Regions from separate parts of the Streptomyces sp. NPDC047028 genome, predicted to be linked through region 1. Evidence: riboswitches for the same ligand, from Rfam matches in the RefSeq annotation. Region 1 holds a riboswitch; the other holds the start of a gene.
What was found. Region 1 has a riboswitch for cyclic di-AMP ahead of ABZ854_RS01530 (C40 family peptidase). Riboswitches for the same ligand answer to the same signal wherever they lie in the genome.

Region 1 (5,204 bases):
CTCCTTGGCCCCGTCGTACTTCTCGGTGGCGGTCTCCGCCTCCCGGTACAGCTTGTCCACCTTGGTCTTCACCTGCGCCGGTGTCAGCTGCGGCGCGGCCTGCCCGGTCCCGTCGAACGCCGTCGCGGTGGCCGCGCCCGCCAGGGCTATGGTGGCGGCCGTCCGGACCGTCGTGCCGCTGAGCGAGCGCTGTCGGGGCTTGCGGTGCGCTGCCACCTGGACCGTCACGTCCTTCCGTACGGCTGGGACGACCGAGGCCCGGTCATCTGGAGCAGGACGCTAGGCCGAATGGTGACGGCTTGGTAACGCGTGTACGGAACTGGCTGTCCTGGACCGCCGGGTGACCGCATGTGACCGCATGGCGTGACTGGAGTGGTCCCCTTCACACAGCGTGCTGACCGAAGCGACCGACCTGGGGCGAGCGGGAGCCCTGCGGTGCTATGGGTCGGGTGGGAGGGGCCGGTGACAAGTGGCCCGGAGCCCCCTGATTAGGCTCCGGGCTCATGGACGTACTCATCCATCTCTTCGTCGGCCTGCACATCATCGGCATCGCCGCGCTCCTCGGCGGTTTCCTCACCCAGATGAAGGCGATGGGCCAGGGCACAGCCCGGTTCGTCCCCGGGATGCTGCACGGCGCTCTGACCATGCTGGTCACCGGCGTGGCCCTGATCGGCCTCAACCAGGCCGAAGACCACCACGTCAACGCCGTCAAGATGGGCGTGAAGCTGGCCGTGCTGATCGTGATCCTCGGGCTGGTCTACGTCAAGCGCGACGAGGAACGGATCGACAAGGGCCTGTTCGCCCTCGTCGGCGGGCTGACCATGGCGAACATCTTCATCGCGGTGCTGTGGTCGTGACCTCGACGTGGTGACCCGGAGGTGGTGACCCGGAGCGCTCCCTGAGCGTTCCGGGCGTCGTCAGCGTTCCCTCCTGATCCCCTCGCGGGCCGCGAACACCGCGCCGGTGGCGACCACGAGCCAGGCCGCCGCCGCCACCCACACCAGCACCCGGCCCAGATCTTTCAGCCACGGGATGCCGACGGCGGACGAGGCCGACAGAGTCGCCGCCGCCGTCATCCCCAGCGGGAACACCGTCGACCACCGCCGCATGTCGTAGTGGAACCGAGGCCAGACCACCTCGCAGACGATCAGGACGAGCCACGCGGCCAGGACGATGGCGAGCAGCACGACCGTCACGGTCCGCAGGACATCGCGGTCGTCGTTGTTCCACAGATACAGGCGCGCGCTGTCGGCGACCAGCAGCTTCGCCCCGGCCAGCGCGGAGATGGCGAGCGCCCCGGCCGAGATCCAGTGGTCCCCGGCGCCCTGCGCCAACTGCCGGGGGTCGAAGTGGGTCAGGGCCAGCGCGTAGAGGGCCAGGCCCAGCCAGAAGAACACCAGGCCCACGCGCGCGAGCCACGCCGCCGTCTCCGCCGCCGCCATCGTGGCGGACAGGACGGCGAGCCCCTCGGTGGCCACGCAGCACAGGAACACCGCGCCCGGCATGCGCCGCCCCCAGTGCCGTACGACGAGCACGAGCAGCACGGGCCAGAGCAGCGCCGCCAGGGCCAGCAGCGCGTTGGAGAGGTCCGGCCAGCCGAGCGCCGCGAACCGGGACCCCAGCACCGTCGTCGCCGCCACGGCCGTCAGAGCGCCCGGCGTCTCCGCCTCGGCCACCCAGCGCCGGCGCTCCCGGAGCAGCCGTAGGACGAAGTCGGCGGCCAGGGCCACCCAGCCGACGCAGGCCATGGCGAGCACGACGAGCGACAGCGTCTCGCGGCCCGTCAGGTGCAGCGCCACCGACAGGATGCCGGTCGCCATCACGGCGGCCCCGGCGGCGGGCGGCCGCGACGCCCACCAGACGAGCAGGGCGGAAAGAGCGGGCATGCGCCGATGCTAGGGAGCGGCGCGAGCCGTGGGCGCGGGGCACGCGCGCGTGGCGGCCGAAAAGTCCGGCGCGGCCGGGAAAAGGAACGGTACGGCGCCGTAGCCGCGTCCGTCAGGCCGGTCGGACCACGCTGTGGATCATGGATTCGCCGCCGTGGTGGACCGACTCCTCGCGGACGTACGTGCCGGGTTTGGGGGCGTGGATCATCATTCCGTCGCCCAGCCAGAGGCCCACGTGGCCGGCGTCGCCGTGGAAGAAGACCAGGTCACCGGGGCGGGCTTCGGCCAGGGTGACGGTCCTGCCCGCGTGGACCTGGTCGCGGGTGGCGCGGGGCAGCGCGACTCCGGCGGCCTTCCAGGCGGCCTGGGTGAGGCCGGAGCAGTCGTACGAGCCCGGCCCCGACGCACCCCACACGCACGGCTTGCCGATCTGCGCGCGGGCGAAGGCGAGCGCCTTCTCGGCCTTGGTGACACGCGACCCGCCCGACCCGGCCCATCCCCCCGGCCCAAGAGAGCCACCCGACTCGACGACCCCGGGCAACCCGCCGGACGCCGACTGCACCGACCCGGGCAACCCGTCGGCCGCGGCCACCCCGGGCGACCCTGCCGACTCGACGACCCCGGGCAACCCGCCGGACTCCACCGGCCCCGACATTCCACTCGGTGTCGTCGTGTCGGGCTGTGGGGTCGGCGCCGGGCCGGGGTCCTGCCAGTGCGTTCGTTGCGGTGTCGGCTTGGACGGCCGGTCAGGGGTGTCCTGCCAGCCGTGACGTTCGGCTGCCGCCGGCCGCACCGCCCCCTGTTCGGTCAGTCGGATCAGCATCCCGCGCGCGGTGGCGAGCTTGTGCTGGACGGCGGACTTGGCGGTCCGGAGGTCGTTCTGCGACGTGGCCGGCGAGTCGGCCGCGGGGGTGGCGTCCAGCCGCCTCCGGACGGTCGCGGAGGCTCCGGCGGGCGAAACCTGGTCCGCGCGGGGCTTGTTGAGGCGGCCCGAGCGCCGGGCCACCTCCTCGCGCAGCGCGTCGAGGCTGCTGCGCTGCCGGCCGTCACGCTCCCTGGCCGCGTTGTACTTCGGCGCGTCGTACGTCCCGGCGTACTTCTCGGCGTATTTCTCCGCTTGCCTCTCCGCGTACTTCTCGGTCGCCGACTCGGCGTGCCGGTACAGGTCGTCGACCTTCTTCTCGATCTCCTCCCGGCTCGGCCTGCCGTCGTCGGAGGCGGCGGGCGCGGCGTCGGCCGTCTGGGACAGCACGGCCACGGAGGTGAGCGCGGCGGTGGCGAGTGCGGGGGTGCGGAGACCTGCTCCGCGCGCCCCCGCGGGGCGCGGCTTGCGGTGCGACGCCAAGGGTGGCGACTCCTTCCAATGTGCCGCCTACCGGGTTAGCTGTCGGGTTCGGGCGGATGGTTCGGAAGGCTGCCCTACGGCCCTGGCCCGGACGGGACAGGGCGATTCACCCCAGGATCGGTGGGTCCCCGGCTCCGGGCCCCGCTGCACGGGGGCTGCCGGACTCGGCGGGGGCCGCCCGGACCGGCGAGGTTCACCGGAAGGGGTCGTGCGGCCCGAACGCAACCTAGCCAACTCGTGTGACTTCTGTGAAGGTCGATGCGTGATATGTCCGATACATTTTCGTTACCTCGAAGGATGAACGCGCTTGCCCCGCGCGGCGGTCACACACCGTCCAGCAGGCACTTTCGCAGCGTGAGGGAATGGACGGCCCGCGAGGCGGGTAGATCAACTCTTCGGGAATCCGGCCATGTTCCCGGGTCGGCGACCGGCTGTCAGTGGGGCGCCCTAGACTCGGAGAGCGATGAGCAGCCTCTTTGACGACAGCTTCCTGGCGGCCCTCCAGCCCCCCCGCGGGCGCGAGGAGGAACCCCCGCCACCGCCCGAGGACGATCACGCTCCGGAGCCGCTTCCGGGCGATCTGTTCGGCGGGGAGTTCGACGTACCCCCGGACCGGGACACGTACTACCGCGACGGCGCCCCGCGCCCCGCCATCGACACCGCCGCGCTGCTGGAGGGGCTGAACGACAACCAGCGCGCCGCGGTCGTGCACGCCGGCTCGCCCCTGCTCATCGTCGCCGGCGCCGGCTCCGGTAAGACCCGTGTGCTCACCCACCGCATCGCGCACCTGCTCGCCGAGCGGCACGTGCACCCGGGCCAGATCCTCGCGATCACCTTCACCAACAAGGCCGCCGGCGAGATGAAGGAGCGCGTCGAGCACCTCGTGGGTCCCCGCGCGAACGCGATGTGGGTGATGACCTTCCACAGCGCGTGCGTGCGCATCCTGCGCCGGGAGTCGAAGAAGCTCGGCTTCACTTCCTCGTTCTCGATCTACGACGCCGCCGACAGCAAGCGCCTGATGGCCCTGGTCTGCCGTGACCTGGACCTCGATCCCAAGCGCTTCCCGCCCAAGTCCTTCAGCGCCAAGATCAGCAACCTGAAGAACGAGCTGATCGACGAGGAGGACTTCGCCGCCCAGGCCACCGACGGCTTCGAGAAGACCCTCGCCCAGGCGTACGCCCTGTACCAGTCGCGGCTGCGCGAGGCCAACGCGCTCGACTTCGACGACCTGATCATGACCACGGTCAACCTGCTGCGCGCCTTCCCGGACGTCGCCGAGCACTACCGCCGCCGCTTCCGGCACGTCCTGGTGGACGAGTACCAGGACACCAACCACGCGCAGTACGCGCTCGTGCGGGAACTGGTCGGCACCGGCGCGCACGACGAGGACGTACCGCCCGGACCGGACGACCTCCCGCCCGCCGAGCTCTGCGTGGTGGGCGACGCCGACCAGTCGATCTACGCCTTCCGCGGCGCGACCATCCGCAACATCCTCCAGTTCGAGGAGGACTACCCGGACGCGACGACGATCCTGCTGGAGCAGAACTACCGCTCCACGCAGACCATCCTCTCCGCCGCCAACGCGGTCATCGAGCGCAACGAGTCCCGCCGCCCGAAGAACCTGTGGACCAACGCCGGCACGGGCGCGCGGATCACCGGCTACGTCGCCGACACCGAGCACGACGAGGCGCAGTTCGTCGCCGAGGAGATAGACCGCCTCACCGACGCGGGCGACGCGCGCGCGGGAGACGTCGCCGTCTTCTACCGCACCAACGCCCAGTCCCGTGTCTTCGAGGAGATCTTCATCCGCGTCGGCCTGCCCTACAAGGTCGTCGGCGGCGTCCGCTTCTACGAGCGCAAGGAGGTCCGGGACGTCCTGGCCTACCTGCGGGTCCTCGCCAACCCCGAGGACTCGGTGCCCCTGCGCCGCATCCTGAACGTGCCCAAGCGGGGCATCGGCGACCGCGCCGAGG
Region 2 (5,204 bases), 210 kb from region 1:
ACGGCCTCGCGACGCCCGCGGCCGCCTTCCCGCAGTCGTACGACGACATCGCCGCGTTCGCCGGAACGGCGCGCTTCCCGGTGGTGGCCAAGAACCGTGAGGCGTTCGTCCGGCGCACCCGGCCCGCGGTGAACGGCACCACGAGGATCGCCACCCGCGCGGGGCTGCTCGAACTCGCCCGTGACTGGGGCGAGCGGCCGGGGGTGATCCTCCAGGAGTACCTGCCGAGGGAGGAGGCCGAGGACTGGATCGTGCACGCCTGCTTCGACGCCGATTCCGCCCCGCTCGCCCTGTTCACCGGCGTCAAGGTCCGTTCCTGGCCGCCGCACGCGGGCATGACGGCGAACGCGTACGTCGTCGACAATCCGGAACTCGCGGACCTCGCCGCACGTTTCATCAAGCAGATCGGCTTCAGCGGCATCATCGACCTGGACCTGCGTTTCGACCGGCGCGACGGACAGTACAAACTCCTCGACTTCAACCCCCGCATGGGCGCCCAGTTCCGGCTCTTCGAGAGCGAGTCGGGCGTGGACGTCGTACGGGCGCAGCACCTGCACCTGACCGGCCGACCCGTTCCGGAGGGGGAGCAGCGGGCCGGCCACCGCTATGTCGTGGAGAACATCGACCTGCCCGCCCTGCTCGCCTACCGCCGCAGCGGCTATACGACGCCGCACGCGCCGGCGCGTGCGAGCGGGACGGAGCTGGCCTGGTTCGCGGGTGACGATCCGCTGCCGTTCCTCACGATGCTCGCCCGCTTCGTGCGTCCGGGCGCGAAGCACCTCTACCAGCTGTGGCGGACCAACCGCCGCGGCGGCCACACCACAGCGAAGTAGGCACGTCACAGGCACCACCGCGAAGTAGGCAAGGCCACGAAGGTGGCGCACCGCGTTCCTGGGGAGGGACTTCGTGATCCGACCGGTTGCAGTCATCGGGGCCGGGCCGTTCGGCCTGTCCACCGCCGCCCACCTGAGGGCGCGCGGCATCCCCGTCCGCGTCTTCGGCGACACCATGGTCAGCTGGCGCGCCCATATGCCCGAGGGCATGCTCCTGAAGTCGACCCCGGTCGCCTCCAGCTTCGACTGCCCGCAGCCCGGCCACACCCTGGGCGACTACTGTGACGCCGCCGGCATCCGACGCCTGGTGACCGACGAGGACATCATCCCGGCGGACACGTTCATCGGCTACGGCGAGTGGTTCCAGGAGAAGCTGGTGCCCGGCCTGGAGCGGGTGCGGGTCGTCTCCGTGGACCGGGACAAGAGCGGCGCCTTCGAACTGAAACTGGACTCGGGGGAGTTGTTCACCGCCCGCGCGGTGGTGGTCGCCACCGGCCTGTCGGGGCTGGAACACCTGCCGGCGGAGCTGGCGGGGGCCGCGCCCGACGGGCCCGCCCCGACCGCCCCGCTCTCCCACAGCTCCCAGCACCACGACCTGAGCCGCTTCGCCGGCAAGGACCTGATCGTCATCGGCGCCGGTCAGTCCGCGCTGGAGACGGCGGCGCTGGCGGCGGAGGCGGGGGCCCGGGTGCGGGTGGTGGCGCGCGGACGCGGCCGGGTCGCCTTCGGGGCGCCGCCGTGGAACCAGCCGAGGCTCCGCCCCGAGTCGCCGTTCGGCCGCGCGTGGTCCCTGTGGGCACTCAGCTACTACGCCGACCCCTACCGTTTCCTCCCGGAGCAGACCCGGCACTATCTGGTCCGCCGGGTCCTCGGCCCGCTCGGCGCCTGGTGGCTGCGCGAGCGCTTCGAGGGCACCGTGCACGTCACGGACGTAGCCCGGGTGGCGGGCGCGGAGGCGCCGGACGGCAGTCCCGTGCTCACCGTCCGCACGCACGGTGGCCGCAGCGAGCGGCTGACCGCCGACCACGTCATCGCGGCCACCGGTTACCGCGTGGACATCGCGGCGATGGACTTCCTCGGTCCCGAGCTCCGCACGCGGCTCGCGGTGAGCCGGGGCGCGCCCAGGCTCGGAGCCGGCTACGTCTCCTCCGTGCCCGGCCTGTACTTCACCGGCCTTCCGGCGGCGGCCTCGTTCGGGCCGGTGATGCGGTTCGTCTGCGGCACGGAGTTCGCCTCCCCACGGCTGACGAAACACCTGTCGGCGGCACACGGCTGAGGGCCGCCGCCGGACCGTCCCCGGCGAAAGGCCGCGGCGGAGCGCGCCCGGCGGACCGCCGCCGGAGGACGCCCCCCGTGGACCGTCGCCGAAGGACGCCCCCCCGTGGGCCGCCGCCGGGGGATGCGCCCCGCAACCCTTGCGCCGGTCCGTCGCAACTCCCGCCCCCCCGCGTCCCGCACGCCTCCGGTCCCGTGCGCGCCATCACGGGGCCCGTGGGCACCACTTGGGGGCAGCGGGCACACAACTGAGCGAAAAGACAGGGTGAGTGGGTGGGGCGCGATGTCCGTATTCTCTGATCATGGCCGCCTCCCCCGCATATTCACTCGTCGCCACCGACCTGGACGGAACGCTGCTGCGCGGTGACGACACCGTCTCCGAACGGTCGCGCGCCGCGCTCGCGCGGGTGGCGCGCGCCGGGGCACGGCACCTGGTGGTCACCGGCCGCCCGGCGCCCAGAGTGCGGCCGCTCCTCAAGGAGCTGGGCTGCACGGGGCTCGCGGTGTGCGGACAGGGCGCGCAGGTGTACGACGTCGGCGCCGGCCGTCTGCTGTGGTCGGTCCGCCTGGACCGGGAGCTGGCGGAGACCGCGCTCGGCAAGATCGAGGCCGAGGTGGGCCAGGTGTACGCGGCCGTCGACCAGGACGGCGTGGACGGGCTCACGCTGATCGAGCCGGGGTACCGGATGCCGCACCCCACGCTGCCGGCCGTGCGGGTCGGCCGGCGCGACGACCTGTGGCGCGCGCCGATCAGCAAGGTGCTGCTGCGCCACCACACCCTGTCGGACGACGAGTTGGCGACCATCGCGCGCGGTGTGGTCGATTCGCTGGCCACGGTCACCATGTCGGGCCCCGGGACCGTGGAGCTCCAGCCGCGCGGGGTCACCAAGGCGGCGGGTCTCGCGCTGGCCGCCGCTCACCTGGGCCTGGCGGCCGAGCGGGCGGTCGCCTTCGGGGACATGCCCAACGACATCCCGATGTTCGAGTGGGCCGGGCACGGTGTCGCCATGGCGAACGCCCATCCGGAGCTGAAGGCGGTCGCCGACGAGGTCACCTCGTCGAACGAGGACGACGGCATCGCCGTCGTCCTCGAAAGACTGTTCCCGAGCCTCTGACGAGTCCAGGCCTGGGATCGCCGGCCTCAGTACGCGCCGAACACGTTGTCGATGGAGCCGTAGCGCGCGGCCGCGTAGTTGCAGGCGGCGGTGATGTTCGCGACCGGGTCGTAGGGGTCGAAGGAGGTGCCGGGCACGTGGTAGGCGGTGAACGTCGGGTCGATCACCTGGAGCAGGCCCTTGGACGGGGTGCCGGCGACCGCGTTGGAGTCCCAGAGGTTGATGGCGGCGGGGTTGCCGGAGGACTCGCGCATCACGTTGCGGTAGATGCCGTCGTAGGTGCCCGGGATGTGCCGCTCGGCCATGATCGCCAGGGACTCGCGGATCCAGCCGTCGAGGTTGTTCGGGTAGCCGGCGAGGGTGGTGGAGGGCGTCGCGGAGGTGGCGGTGGCCGCGGAGGCGCTGGTGGCGCCGATGAGGGGAAGCGCGAGGACGGCGGCGCCGGTGCCGGCGACGGCGAGGGTGCGGACGAGGCGGCGGGTGCGGGGGCGGCGGTGCTGGGCGGCAGCAGACATGGGGATGTTCCTCTCCGTCGCCTGCGAGGTGAGCTGTCGGGTTCGGGCGGGGAGGTGCCCGGTCGCGCCGCGCGGACGGCGGCACGACTTCACCCCAAGCCGTTCCGGTACGACGACTGCCGTCCGGTCCGGCGACTTACCTGGGTCCCCCGCTCCTGCCACACGAAATGAGTTCGTCGATGGGTGGTGTCGGGCGGTGGCAGGATTCGGCGTCCGTCCGACGGCCGGGAACGTATGCGAGAGCACATGTCGGGAACAAGTACCGGATTCACACAACGCGTCAGTTGACCTTGGTCTGTACCGTTTCGAGTACTTGATCCTTTGCAGCCGCCAATCCTCAACTAGCCGGTGACGCAAGGGGGGATGTGGAGGAGGTGCGCCATGGGGCGGTACGGGGCTCGCGTGACCCAATTCACGAAATGGCAAATTATGCAAAATCAGACATGGGGGATTTGCTCGTCCCGGAATGCCGCCATCCGTGTCCGTGGTTCTCGGGGATGCGTGCTTTTGTGCAAATCTCGCGGAATCCGTTAAGTCGATAAATGTCCGTTTCTGTCATCCGATCGCGGGCCTGCCGGGAGTGGTCCGGTACGGCCCGGCCTGTAGCGGTGGGCGCTAGCGGTGATCGAAAGCTGACCGGATACGCTGACTTGAGTGATGGCAGCGACCTATCGACAAACCGTGTAATCGCCAGCAGACACCAGCAGACAGGAGACCCCTCGTGACCGTCGTCGGGCCGTTCGGGCTGAGCGTGCGGGACCAGGCTCTGGAAGCCGATGTCCAGGCCGGATTGGCGGCTGTCGAGGAAGGCTTGCTCGAGGCCACCAAGAGCGAGGTCCCGTTCATCACGGAGGCCGCGCAGCACCTCGTCCGGGCCGGCGGGAAGCGGTTCCGGCCGCTCCTGGTGATGCTCGCGGCACAGTTCGGCGACCCCTACGCACCCGGCGTCGTCCCGTCCGCCGTCGTCGTGGAGCTGACCCACCTGGCGACGCTGTACCACGACGACGTGATGGACGAGGCCGCCGTACGACGCGGTGTGGCCAGCGCCAACACCCGCTGGGGCAACTCCGTCGCCGTGCTGACCGGCGACTTCCTCTTCGCTCGCGCCTCCCAGATCCTCGCCGACCTCGGGCCGGAGGCGGTCCGGGTGCAGGCCCTCGCGTTCGAACGGCTGGTGACCGGGCAGATCCTGGAGACCGCCGGCCCCACGGACGGCCGCGACCACGTCGAGCACTACCTGGACGTGCTGGGCGGCAAGACCGGCTCGCTGGTGGCCGTCTCGTGCCGGTTCGGCGCGATGATGTCCGGCGCCGACGAGACGGTCGTCGACGTCCTCACCCAGTACGGCGAACGGCTCGGCGTCGCCTTCCAGCTCGCCGACGACGTCCTGGACATCGCCTCCGACTCCCACGAGTCCGGCAAGACCCCCGGCACCGACCTGCGCGAGGGCATCCCGACCCTGCCCG

Region 2: another riboswitch for cyclic di-AMP. It lies ahead of ABZ854_RS00580 (transglycosylase SLT domain-containing protein); the one in region 1 lies ahead of ABZ854_RS01530 (C40 family peptidase).

The regions. Positions count from the first base shown of each region.
Region 1 covers NZ_JBEYVS010000001.1:322,013-327,216, forward strand. The annotation lists gene ABZ854_RS01515 (NlpC/P60 family protein) at 1-216, opposite strand, end outside; gene ABZ854_RS01520 (hypothetical protein) at 504-857, shown strand; gene ABZ854_RS01525 (tellurite resistance/C4-dicarboxylate transporter family protein) at 918-1,886, opposite strand; gene ABZ854_RS01530 (C40 family peptidase) at 1,999-3,231, opposite strand; cyclic di-AMP (ydaO/yuaA leader) riboswitch at 3,239-3,411, opposite strand; gene pcrA (DNA helicase PcrA) at 3,695-5,204, shown strand, end outside.
Region 2 covers NZ_JBEYVS010000001.1:114,229-119,432, forward strand. The annotation lists gene ABZ854_RS00565 (ATP-grasp domain-containing protein) at 1-833, shown strand, start outside; gene ABZ854_RS00570 (FAD-dependent oxidoreductase) at 907-2,109, shown strand; gene ABZ854_RS00575 (Cof-type HAD-IIB family hydrolase) at 2,411-3,223, shown strand; gene ABZ854_RS00580 (transglycosylase SLT domain-containing protein) at 3,250-3,738, opposite strand; cyclic di-AMP (ydaO/yuaA leader) riboswitch at 3,744-3,927, opposite strand; gene ABZ854_RS00585 (polyprenyl synthetase family protein) at 4,460-5,204, shown strand, end outside.